DNA from 2 places in the Bacillus sp. JJ864 genome. Region 1 is predicted to be linked to the other one. Evidence: riboswitches for the same ligand, from Rfam matches in the RefSeq annotation. Region 1 holds a riboswitch; the other holds the start of a gene.

What was found. A riboswitch is a leader RNA that binds a small molecule or an ion and turns the genes downstream of it on or off. The one in region 1 is predicted to bind S-adenosylmethionine.
Region 2: another riboswitch for S-adenosylmethionine. It lies ahead of V7024_RS19080 (Na+/H+ antiporter NhaC family protein); the one in region 1 lies ahead of V7024_RS22700 (hypothetical protein).

Annotation. Positions count from the first base shown of each region.
Region 1 is NZ_JBALLY010000201.1:3,446-10,140, forward strand. It holds gene V7024_RS22680 (VOC family protein) at 1-127, shown strand, start outside; gene V7024_RS22685 (YwiC-like family protein) at 282-1,004, shown strand; gene V7024_RS22690 (phosphotransferase) at 1,401-2,192, shown strand; gene V7024_RS22695 (hypothetical protein) at 2,417-2,608, opposite strand; SAM riboswitch class I at 2,756-2,854, shown strand; gene V7024_RS22700 (hypothetical protein) at 2,955-3,206, shown strand; partial or broken gene V7024_RS22705 (NAD(P)H-dependent oxidoreductase) at 3,516-3,683, shown strand; gene V7024_RS22710 (group-specific protein) at 3,723-4,091, shown strand; gene V7024_RS22715 (serine hydrolase domain-containing protein) at 4,130-5,392, opposite strand; gene V7024_RS22720 (MFS transporter) at 5,488-6,687, opposite strand.
Region 2 is NZ_JBALLY010000135.1:10,539-17,233, reverse strand. It holds gene V7024_RS19090 (murein hydrolase activator EnvC family protein) at 1-533, opposite strand, end outside; gene gltP (glutamate/aspartate:proton symporter GltP) at 965-2,236, shown strand; SAM riboswitch class I at 2,673-2,778, shown strand; gene V7024_RS19080 (Na+/H+ antiporter NhaC family protein) at 2,876-4,192, shown strand; gene V7024_RS19075 (flagellar basal body rod protein) at 4,482-4,838, shown strand; gene V7024_RS19070 (PspA/IM30 family protein) at 4,885-5,535, shown strand; gene liaF (cell wall-active antibiotics response protein LiaF) at 5,655-6,395, shown strand; gene V7024_RS19060 (sensor histidine kinase) at 6,395-6,695, shown strand, end outside.

The DNA of each region.
Region 1 (6,695 bases):
AGCAAGTGTTTATTTTCTCGACTACGATGGGAATAAGCTGGAATTTATTTCTCTATTATTTGATGAACTAAACGACCTTGGGTATGTACCTTATTTTAGTGAATGGGAGAAGGAGATAGAAAATTAAAAGGTTTAAAAACTTTTTCACAATGTAAAAAGATTATGGTGTGTTGCTGTACCTGGAATTGTTCAATTATAGACACATTTTCATCAAAAGTCGAAGAATGAAATTATATATAATGAACATTGAGAATCATTTTCGAAGTTGAGGTGTCTATATGATAAAACCAGTCATTCCAAAGCAACATGGTGCATGGGCGATGCTTCTAATCCCGTTTTTGCTGAGTGCTTTCATTGGCAAAGCTACATGGCAACACATACTACTTTTTTTAGCGTGGTTATTTATCTATTTAGCAACATATCCTTTTTTAATGTATATGAAACAAATGCGACAAAAGCGATATTTACATTGGATGCTCATTTATTTTAGTCTTGCTATATTGTTTGGTATAATTCCACTTACATACGAATGGCGTATTCTTTTGTTTGCAATCTATATGATTCCATTATTTTTTATAAACATTTATTTTGCTCGTCAAAAAAATGAACGTGCATTACTGAATGATGTTAGTGCTATTATCGTTTTTTGTATTGGTGGAATGATCAGTTATTATTTCACAATGAAAACAATTGATGAAACAGCATGGCTGATTGCACTTGTTTCATTTTTATACTTTATGGGAAGTACGTTCTATGTGAAAACGATGATTCGAGAAAAGAAAAATCCAACATATCGGTGGATTTCGTGGGGGTACCATTTATTACTTGTAATTGGTACGTTCATTGTATCTCCATGGTTTGTCATTGCCTTTATTCCAAGTTGTATTCGAGCTATCGCTTTATATGGTAAAAAAGTAACTGTTTTAAAAGTGGGTGTGTGGGAAATCGTCAATTCAGTTTATTTTTTCATTGCTACTACAGTATTATTTCAATTGAAGGGCTAATATTAAGTTTACGAATAAAAAGTAAGCATGATTCATACTAAGTAGTTCAGATAACGTGGAGAAATCGTATAAATGGCAGGTTAAATCGAGTATAAAATCACAAAGATTTTATACTCGATTTTTTTGTTGATATGTAAAGGTTTATCATGTTTTCACTGTTGAATTAACAAGTGCAAGAGCACATCAATTATCAGGATGACCATAACCATTGTCATTTCGTTATTTTTAATGCGACTAAAGTTGCTATTCGAGGTGTTAAAAAAAGGGATAGGAAATTTATGTTAAAATATAAAGGCAAGCAAAGTGGTTCCTGTTCCGTTAACGAGCAGGATTGTTGAACAATCGGCATTTGTTTTAAGAGTGTCTAGTTTTTTAATAATGGAGGGGAACTAGCAGATGTCAAACTACGAAAACGAAGAAATGCTAACGGGAGGGAATGTCTCAAACGTATATCGTTCGGAAGGTACTGTTCGACGAGAATTAAAGCAAGAAAGTACCAAAATTCATAAGCTATTAAATCATTTGGAAAACAAAGGTTTTAGTTATGCACCAAAGTTTTTAGGTATTGATGAAAAAGATAGAGAGGTATTATCATTTATTGAAGGAGAAGCTGGTAATTATCCTTTAAAAGAATACATGTGGTCTAATGATGTTTTAAAAGAAATAGCGAAGATGCTCCGTCTTTACCATGATGCTGTGAGTGACTTTCCGTTATCAGATGATTGGAAACCAATGGATAATACTCCAAATAAAATAGAGGTTGTATGCCACAATGATTTTGCAATATACAACATTATTTTTAATCACGAAAAACCAGTAGGTATTATTGATTTTGATGTTGCTGGTCCTGGTCCAAGACTTTGGGACATAGCCTATACTCTTTACACTTGTGTCCCCTTAAGTAGAGTTTATCATACTGAAACCGGTGAGGCAGTTTATTATAATTTATTACAGCATGCCGACCGAATAAAACAAAGAGTTAAATTGTTTTTTGAATCCTACGGTGAGGGTATGGAAGAAGATTATTTGGAGATGGTATTGCTACGATTAGAAGGGTTATGTAAATACATGAAAAGAAAAGCCAAAGAAGGCGATATAAATTTCCAAAAAATGATAGACGAAGGACACCTTGAACATTATCAAAATGATATTAAATTCATTCGTGAACATGGAAAAGAGTGGATTTAATGAAATAAGTCTTATACAAAAATAAAGCTCAGAGTCCTATAGGGACTTTGAGCTTTTTGGCGTGTTATTTAGCTCGTTATTTTAGATTTTCTCCACAATAACTGAACTACTTAGATTCATACGTGCTTACTGCATGTAAAAGCCAGATTGAGCGTGCTTTCCATCAGTGGGGGATGAAGAAAACCCTCCACTGATGGAAGTTTCACTTTATTGTTGGGCATTTTTTATTCTTGAGCTAAAACTTCCGCAGTACTATCACACTGTTGCAAAGCATGTTGAACAGCTTGTAAAGATTGTTCAATACGTTGACGATTATCTGATTTCTCAACTGTTTGTAAGGCGTTTTGTAAACAGTCCTTTGCTTCGTGTAAAGCTTGGCAAGAATCTTGAACGTGACCGCGTGCATTTTTTTGCATGACTGCACCTCCTTTGGTCTTATACATTTGTAGTATGAGCAAAACGATATAAAATATCATAGCATTCAAAAAAATAAATCCTGATTATTCTTATAAGAATTGACTTTTTGGATTGCACTCATTATAGTAAGAGATAAAGTGAATATTTTCTTATCCAGAGAGGTGGAGGGACTGGCCCGATGAAACCCAGCAACCGCAATGCAGGTGCTAATTCCAGCAGAACAGTTTTGTTCTGACAGATAAGAAGGAAGAGATATATACCGCTTCTTCTTATCGAAGAGGTTTTTTTATTGCAAAAAAACCGATAATGAAAAATGGACAACGAGAAAAAAGGAGCGAGCATACTATGACACTTGAGAAATATATTACACTACGTAATGCAATTTATAATTATATAGAAGAGAAGGAAGAGCCGATTACATTATTGGATATTCAACAACATATTACTACTGAACATGAAGGGAAATTTGCGAAGAAGATGCTGCAGCAATTTTATTTATTGCGACTGCTAGATGAACTAAAATTAGATGGAAAAATTACTTTAGCAGAGCAACATAAATGTATAGATGATAAGGGAATTTACTACATAGTAAAATAACAAAAAGGGAGTTACGCTCCCTTTTTTATAGTGGTATTTATTTGAAAATTCATTCTATTTGATAAGCGTTATGTAGATAAAAAGACTGTGCTATGCAGTCTTTTTATAAGGAAATGGTGCTGAGTGTGTAGTGTTAAAAAATTAAATGTGCCCCAAAAGATGGGCGTTCTCGGCTAAAAAATAAAAAAGACACCATCGCCGAATAGGTGTCAGTCGTTTTGTCGAAGAGGTTTGCCCTTTGACATGTATTAGAATATCATGTGAGTGCAAAAAAAGTCAAAAGGGAATTAAAGGAAAGTGCTGTTTGCGATGAACATATTAATTGTATATGCCCATCCAAACCCTTCTAGCTTCAATGCTGCAATTTTGAAACATGTGAAAATAGGATTGAAAGAGATGAAATATTCTGTAACTGTTCTTGGTTTGTATAAAGAATACTTTAGCTCTGTGCTGACGTTTGATGAGGCAAAAAAGAGAGGAATGGTTATAAAAAATGTATGAAAAGGCAACGGGATTATGGAAAATAGAGAATTAATTTACAAAATTATGAGTGTATGTAAAAGAGAAGATGATTTATTTTGTTCTTATCTTAAGTGTTTATCTGATATAAAGGAGAAAAGCGAGCAATTTTCTAAAGTCAAACAAGAAGTGCGAGAAGAGTATCTTATAAAAGGCATTTGTGAAAGAGAAGTGGATATTTTAGTAGAGCAAAGTGAACAAGTTGCAGATTTGTATGTACCTAAGTTTCTCCGATGGGAATTTTTACGAGAAAATGTCCATTATATAGAAGATATCTGTTCTATGGTATTTCAATTAAAACCGTTATGTCTTTCAGAAGAACAATGGAAATATGTAATTACAATTATTGAGAAAGAGCTGTCATGAGACAGCTCTTTTCGTAACAAAAATTTAGGGATTTAAACTTAATTAGAGGACTCTTTCTGTAAATATTCAGCAATTTGTAAATACATATTGCTATATGCGGATTGTATTTCTCCATTATGATTCGCATTGGAAGAAAAGTGAACGATAACCATATGTGCAGTTGGATCGATATATAATCGTTGTCCATAACTGCCTAGTACTTCAAATGCATTATGTTCATTATGGGAGATCCACCACTGATTATGATAAGAATATTCCTCACCATCGCCGACTGGAAGTTCGTATTTTTGTAAATGTTTAATTTCTTCAATAATAGAAGAAGAAATAATTTGTTTTCCGTCGTATACACCATTGTCGACAATCATTTCCCCGAATCTTGCCATGTCTCGAGCTGTGGTATTTAATCCTGCACTCGCTTGTTCCACTCTTGTTTCATCAACAACGTAATATGCATTTTCTTCTGCGCCAATTGGTGACCAAATCCGTTCACTTACTAGATCTGCGAGTGATTTTCCTGTTACGGTACGAAGGATCCATGCTAGTGTTTCAGCAGAACCGTTATTATATGAAAATGTTTCTCCTGGAGCAGCGGTTTCGTTTGCTTCTAGCAACATGTCGTATATTGTTACTGGACCATCATATTTTTTACTGCGAGGAAGAAGGTTGCTTGCTAAATATAATTGTGCATCTTGATTATCTAATCCAGCTTGCTTAAAACCGTGAGTTGGATATTCTACTGAAACTTGCATATCTAATAGTTGTTGAATTGTTGCTATTCCAAATGGTGTCCCTTTTAATTCTTTTACATAAGTTTCTGCAGTTGCGTTAGGCTGCAGCTTTCCTTCTTCAAGGAGGGTATTAACGAGCAACCCTGTAAATACTTTTGCTACCGATGCCATACCGTGTGGTTCGTTTTCTTTATATCCATGAAAGTACCGTTCATATACTAGCTTACCATCATGTAAAACAATGAAAGCATCTGTTTTATGCTTTTCTAATAATTTCAGAACCGTTGTATTATTGTCATTTTCATCTTTAATTTCTAAAGTATCTAGGTCTTGCAAATTAGTTGAGAGTGAGGATATATAATTTGGATTTTTAGCGACAACTTTTGTCGAAGCAAATTCACGCATATGTGAATACGACCAACGCAGATACGGATCTTGTAACCAGTTTTTTTTCGTTACTGTTTGTCTTGAGGAAAAACTTTTATTTGGATTGAATAACGTAAATCCCATACCAGTCAATATACATACAAAAATTAAAATGATTAAAATAAGCGGGGATTTTTTAAATCTCATAATATAAGCCTCCTTCTTATTTTATTATAAGAGATAAGCTTATAAAGAAGCAAAAAAAGGAGAGTAAACGCAGAAGTTTACTCTCTCTTATATGATTAAGCTGATAGTTTTTCTTCTGTTGTTTGCTTTTTGAACTTTTGTTTCCGGCCATGAAGAAAATAGTAAATCAGTAAAGTAAATGCAACGATAATCGAAGAAATAAAATACATATGGTGATAACTTGAATGTGCTGCGACAATTCCTAGTACGAAAGAACCAATACCGATCCCTGTATCGAAGAATGAGAAATAAGTGGCTGTAGCAGATCCGCGTCGATGATTTGGTGCAACACTAATTGCAATTGTTTGGAAGCTTGGAACTAAAGTTCCATATCCAAAGCCGATAAGTACGCCAGAAGCAAGTAACCAAAATGATGTTTGTGCTTGGCTTAAAACGAACATACCGATCATAAAGATAATTATAGATGGATAAATAAGAACATTTTCTCCGAACCGATCGAATATTTTTCCGGAAAATGGCCGAGAAATAACAACTACAATTGCGTATACAACAAAGAAATAACTAGCAATATCGGCCATACCAAGCTCTTTTGCATAAACGGGAATGAATGAAAGAATACCGCTATAGGAAAAGGAAAGTACACAACCTGTGAGAGCGATTGGAATTGTCGAAGGCTCAATTAAATCTTTCCATTGCATACGTTTCTTTTCGTTAGTGACAGCTGTTTTTTCATCAGGAATATTTACAAATAGTCCGCATAGAAAAGCAAGGATAGAAAATATAGAACAAAGGATAAATAAACCCGTAAAAGAGAATTTAGAAATAATCGTTAAACCTAAAAAAGGACCGATAACCATCGGTAAGCTCATAAATACTCCGTAATAACCAAGTGCTTCACCACGTCGGTGAGATGGTGCTACATCTGTTACGATTGTACCGGTAGCTGTTGTTGCCATTCCAAATCCGATACCATGAAAGAAGCGAAGAGCAAGCAGTAAAAATAAGCTTTGTGCACCGAAGTACATGACTGTTGCAGCTAAAAATAACGAAAGGGAGATGAATAAAATTTTCTTCCTTCCTAAATCATCAAGCCATTTCCCTGTAAATGGTCGGCAGATTACAGAAGAAATAAGAAACACTGTTGCGACAAGACCCATTTCTTCAGGTTTTCCTTTTAATCCGTCAATAACATATATAGGTAAAGTTGTGATAAGCATATAAAATGTTAAAAAGAGAAATAGACTACTCAAACATGTTCCAATGAAGTCTTTCGTCCAAAGTCTTTGACTTTCCATAGTCATCC
Region 2 (6,695 bases), on a different contig from region 1:
TCTTTTTTAACGGTATCCTGGTCGTGTGTTTGTTGTTTTATGATATCTGTATCACTATTTAAAATTAAACTAACAGAATACACATTTTCTAATAGTTCTGCAATATTATTCGTATTAATTAATACCTCAGTAATTAAATTTGTACGGGGTTTTTCTTGCATAGATTGTAATCTTTGCTTAATTAATTCTTGACGTGTATTGATTTGCTTTTGCAATTCTTCAATATGCTTTTTTTTCTCTGTGATACTTGCTTGTGTTTTTTCAATTTCCGTTTTTGTTGCTTTTAAATCTGCCTCATTTTTATTAATAGAAGCAGTTAATTCATCAATCTTTTTCTGTAAATCTTGTATTTCTTTTTCTATTTTTTGTTTTTCTTCTACTTTCATATGTAATTCTTGTTGCTTACCGTCTAGTTGTGATTGAATATTAGATAATTTATCTTGACTCGTCTCCGCATACGCTGTCGAAAGCACGGGAGAAACGAAAATAGTACCGGCTGTCAATAAACTAAACGCAGTTATTTTTTTGTTCATCTGCCTATCTCCTTTCCCTATGTTTCTATCTAATCATAGAAAGGCGAAAAATGTCTATTGTTGTAATGATAATGTAAAAAAATATTTAAGGAATTGTTATTAAATGGCGAAAATTAGAAGAATTTTACGTCTTAATTGTTCGTTTCTATGACTTGTATTAATTTATCGTAGTAAATAGATTCAGTGCAATAAATAAGAAATAAGGAATCGTTCTCATGTGAGGTTTCCTAACATGGTTTTATTCTTGTCAACAAAAATATTTGCATACTGGTAAACTTATTTAGTTGTCAGATTTCTATTTTTGTCTTATCATTTTAGGAGGGGAAGAAAGTATTGAATAGTCGAACAATATTTAATACTTCTATTTTCATATTTTATAGAAAAATAGAATGTGAAAATTAAGAACATCTAAGAAGGGGGTTGCAGCAAGTATGAAAAGAATTGGACTTGCATGGCAAATTTTAATAGGTCTTGCTCTCGGTATTCTTGTAGGGGCAATTTTTTATCAAGATCCGATGGTTGGGAAAGTTTTACAACCGATTGGTGATATTTTTATCCGTTTAATTAAAATGATTGTTGTGCCAATTGTAGTAGCTAGTATTGTTGTTGGTGTTGCCGGCGTTGGAGATGTGAAAAAGCTTGGACGTTTAGGCGGAAAAACAATTATTTATTTTGAAATTATTACAACGATTGCGATTGTTGTTGGTTTATTAGTAGCAAACATATTCCAGCCAGGAAAAGGCGTGAATATGTCAGAATTACAAAAAACAGATATTTCTAAGTATACAGCTACAACAGAGCAAGTACAGCATCATTCATTTGCAGATACGTTTGTAAATATCGTTCCAACGAATATTATGGATTCGTTGGCAAAAGGAGATATGCTTGCAATTATTTTCTTCTCTGTATTATTTGGTTTAGGAGTAGCGGCAATTGGAGAAAGAGGAAAACCAGTTCTGAATTTCTTCCAAGGTGTTGCAGATGCAATGTTTTATGTAACAAACCAGGTAATGAAGTTCGCGCCGTTTGGTGTGTTTGCGTTAATTGGCGTAACGGTTTCTAAGTTTGGTGTAACGTCATTAATTCCATTAGGTAAGTTAGTTATTGTTGTTTACGGAGCGATGATTTTCTTCGTTGTTGTTGTATTAGGTCTTACGGCAAAGTTATTTGGAATTAATATTTTCCAATTCTTTAAGATTTTAAAAGACGAGCTTATTTTAGCATTTTCTACAGCAAGCTCAGAGACGGTTCTACCAAAGATTATGGAAAAGATGGAGCGTTTCGGTTGTCCGAAAGCAATTACATCTTTCGTTATTCCGACAGGTTATTCATTTAACTTAGATGGTTCAACATTATATCAAGCAATTGCGGCAATTTTCTTAGCGCAAATGTATGGTATTCATTTATCTCTTACACAACAAATTACATTGCTTCTTGTATTGATGCTTACTTCAAAAGGGATTGCCGGTGTACCGGGCGTATCATTCGTTGTATTATTAGCAACGCTTCATACAGTAGGTATTCCGTCTGAAGGTTTAGCGTTTATCGCTGGTATTGACCGTATTTTAGATATGGCACGTACAGCAGTAAACGTAGTAGGTAACTCATTAGCTGCAGTTGTTATGTCTAAATGGGAAGGACAATATGACGCAGAAAAAGGACAAGCTTATTTGAAAGAGATCTCAGAGAAGCAAGTAGCTTAATTGATAGAAAGGCCTTCACGGTGCACGTGAAGGCCTTTTTCTATATAAATACAAATTAAAAACCCTTTCTTTTTAGGCGGGCGAGAGGACCTGGCCATGCATAGAAGCGGTCAGTGCCTATTTTGCGACATGCAAGGGTTAAAACAAAAGGAGAAAGCAAATAGCGGCCATGCTGTATTCTGAATAGCAGCGACTTATATGACACAATATATTGCTTCCTTTGTTTCCGTTTTGCTCGTGGTAGGAAAAGGGCTATTCGTTTCTATATGGAGGCAGATGCTTTCGTCCTCCGAAAAAGGAAAGTGATTGTTTCGATAGATATTTGTATAATATCAAAAAAATACCAACTATTTTGATAGAAATAATATTTGACATTTTCTCTTGCAGCAAGTAAAGTAAGGAAAGATTGATTTACACAAAAATATAATATGAAACCTTCTTATCAAGAGAGGCGGAGGGACTGGCCCTACGATGCCTCGGCAGCGGACTCATAATAGAGTGCTGTGCCAAATCCAGCAAGCGATATGCTTGATAGATGAGAAGAGTGTTTCTTATATGATATATAAGACCTCTTCTCTTTAGAAGAGGTCTTTTTCGCTCTTGTGAAGAATAGGTTTAGAAATAGGAGAGGATATAACTTTGGAACAAACAAAAGGAAATGCGTGGGCATTATTGCCACTTGGCATATTTTTAGCGTTATTTATTGGGTCTGGTGTAATTACAGGGGATTTTTATAAGTTACCAATTTTGGTTGCTATTTTAATTGCAGTTGCAGCTGCATTAGTAATGAACAGAAAAGAAAACTTTACAACAAAGGTTGAACGCTTTGCTAAAGGGGCTGGCAATCCAGATATCATGATTATGGTATTGATCTTTGTGTTAGCAGGTGCATTTTCTGAAACGGCAAAGGGTATGGGCGGCGTTGAAGCAACTGTAAACTTAGCTCTTTCTATTTTGCCGCAAGGGTTTTTAGTGGTTGGTTTATTTGTTATCGGTGCTTTTATTTCATTAGCAATGGGAACGTCAATGGGGACGATTGCAGCATTGGCTCCAATTGCAGTAGGGATTAGTGGAAACACGGATATTTCTATGGCGCTTGCTATGGCAACAGTTGTTGGCGGTGCGATGTTTGGCGATAACTTATCTTTTATTTCAGATACGACTATTGCAGCTGTACGTACACAAGGAACGGAAATGAAAGATAAATTTAAAACAAATTTCTTAATTGTATTACCAGCTGCTATTGTTACGTGTGTACTGTTAGTCGTTCTTACGTCAGGCACCCATTCAAATATGACGGCACATGCGTTTAATTGGGTGAAAATTTTACCGTACGCTGGAGTATTAATTACAGCACTACTTGGATGTAACGTACTAGTTGTATTAACTGGGGGAACAGTGCTAGCGGGTATTATTGGGATGGTAGACGGAAGCTATACACTAGCAAGCTTCTTTAAAAGTGTTACAGTAGGAATTAATGGTATGATGGAGCTTGTATTATTAGCAATTTTAATCGGTGGAATGGTTGAAATTATTCAATATAACGGTGGTATTCATTATTTAATGAATGTGCTAACGCGTAATATTCGTTCGAAAAAAGGTGCAGAATTTGGAATTGCTGGTCTTGTAAGTATGACAAATATGTGCACAGCAAATAATACGATTTCTATTATTTTCACAGGTCCACTAGCAAAGAATGTTGCAGACCAATATAATATTGATCCGAAAAAATCTGCGAGCTTGTTAGACTTATTCTCATGTAGCGTACAAGGATTAATCCCATACGGTGCGCAAATGTTAACGGCGGCAGGATTTGCTTCACTTTCACCAATTGAATTATTACCGTACTCATTTTATCCAATGTTAGTTGCGGTTTGCGGTATTATCTCAATTATAATTAATTTCCCGCGTCTCTCGCCTAAAGCTGAGAAAAAGGAATATCAAAAAACAGCATAATGAACAAAAGAGGATGTCTTATAGAAGGCATCCTCTTTTGTTTTGGATATCACAACGATAGAACTCCATTTTAATTTTTCAACATATAAGTCGCTGCTAGGGCTGGCCAGATGCTCTCGACCGCTTAAAAAGAAAAAGGGTTCTTATGTCGATTTTTTAATTTGTATTTATATAGGTCTGATAATAAATAGGACTTAAGTCTGAGAGAAAAACGGTTCTTAAGCTCGTTATAGAAAAACGAAAAGATAGGTAAGATAAGAGTATCAAAACGAAGGGAGGCAAGCACAAGATGAAACAATTTTTAGCGTTTATGGCAGCCGGTATTTTGGCTTTAATTGCTCTTGGAAGTCTTGCTGGTATTGTAGGATTAGCAATTGGAGCAGGGATTGTGTATTGGAGCTATAAATCATTTGTGCGAGCACAATCATTTTTTGGAAAGTTAGCTTGGGGGATCGTTGGTTTAATTGGCTTGTCAATTGCCCTATCTCATTCTCCAGCGTTAATCGGTATTGCGGCATTAGTCGTTCTATACTACGGATACCGTGAATGGAAAAAAGAGAAGCATGTAGTAGATGTTGATTCAGATAGCTCGAAGCCATATAGCAATTTTGAAGATGAGTGGAACAGATTAATGAAAAATAACTAATATGAAATAACAAAATATAATAGAGTAGAAGAGAGGAAGATTATAAATGAAACAATCATTATTCGGACGTGTACGTGATGCAGTACTTGCAGATTTTCATAATGTATTAGACGAGAAAGAAAGAAAAAATCCAATTGCGATGTTAAATCAATATTTACGTAATAGCGAGCGTGAGGTAATAAAAATTGAAAAATTAATTGAGCGTCACAAAACATTAAAATCTAATTTTGCTCATGAGCTTGAAGGGGCGCGTTATTTCGTAAATAAGAGATCCAAGCAAGCTGTAATTGCAAAGGAAGCAGGAGAAATGCAACTGCATGAACGTGCATTAGAAGAAATGGCATATTACGAAGGGCAAGTCGCTCGCTTAGAAAAAATGTATGCAGGGGTTGTAGAACAAATAGATGAGCTAGAACGTCGTCTATCTGAAATGAAAAATAAATTAAAAGAAATGAATGCAAAACGTATGGAATTAATGGCGCGTGAAAATATGGCACATGCAAACCGTCGTATGAATACAGCCCTTCATAAAATGGATGAAAACAACCCATTTTTACGCTTTGAAGAAATTGAAAATCACATTCGTGATTTAGAACTTCGCATCAATGAAGATCATGAACGTGACACATTTGATATGAAAATTGCAAAGCTTGAACGCGAAATGAAAGAGAAAAAAGAAGTATCTTTAGACAAATAAGTAATAAAATAATTGTAGTATATTATAAAACAAGCTTATGATATAGTGATAGAAGAAAAGGTGTTGGAATACAATGCCTTTTTCTTCTATGTACATACAATAAAGAAGGGGGAGCTGCAATGAAGAAACAATTTTCGAAAACACAATTATTAGGGATGCTCCTCGTCATATTTGCATTCGGTCTTTTTCTCGATATGATTCTTGGACATTTTGAGCCTGGTGCTCTTATTTTTGCCTTTATTATGATCATGTTTGGAAGACATTATCGAAAAAAGAATCGATATGTGAGAGGGAATGTGTGTCTATTTGTTGGGGGACTTGTTTTCTTATTTTTCCTATTTTCATCAGCAGCTTTCGTTCTCGTTTTATTTGCTTGCTTAGCTTTCATTGGTTACCAACTGATGCAAGGTCAGCAGAAGACAAAAGCGGTACAGGTAGAAATTAAGGAAAAAGAATATATAAATGAAGAAAAACCAATCTATCGAACAGAACCGTATATAAAGAATATAATGGTTGGTAACGTACGAATAATGGACCATATATATGAGTTAGAAGATGTTAATATTCAATATGGAGTCGGTGATGTTGAAATTGATTTAACAACAGCTATGATTCCAGAAGGCGAAACGGTCATTGTCATTCGCGGTGTGATTGGTAATATTCGTCTGTATGTTCCGTACGATATTGAACTATCTTTGAATCATTCTGTTATTGTTGGAAGAGTTTTACTACCATCGTATGAAGAAACAGGCTTTAATCGTAATGTGAAGTTTAGAACGGAACAGTATAAAGAAGCTCCTCGACGTATTAAAATTATTTCTTCGCTTATCGTAGGCGATACGGAAGTGAGGAAAATATAATGAAAAAACAGAAGAACATTTCATGGATGTATATTCGCTACTCGATATTGTCTTCTATGAGTATTGCACTTATTTGTACTTTCGTTTATATATGGAAAAGCCAGCAAAATGTGTATGATTTATTGTGGAAAGAATCTATTGCTTCTGTTCCTGTTAGTTTGTTTATTTTAGGTACGAGTCTCCTCATTGGTGGAATTGTTGGATATGCAATTGGTTATTATATGCAGCAGCGTATCCAAGGGTTAACGACTTTTTTATTTGAAGTAGAAAGAGGGAATTTTCCAAGAGATGCTTCGTTTA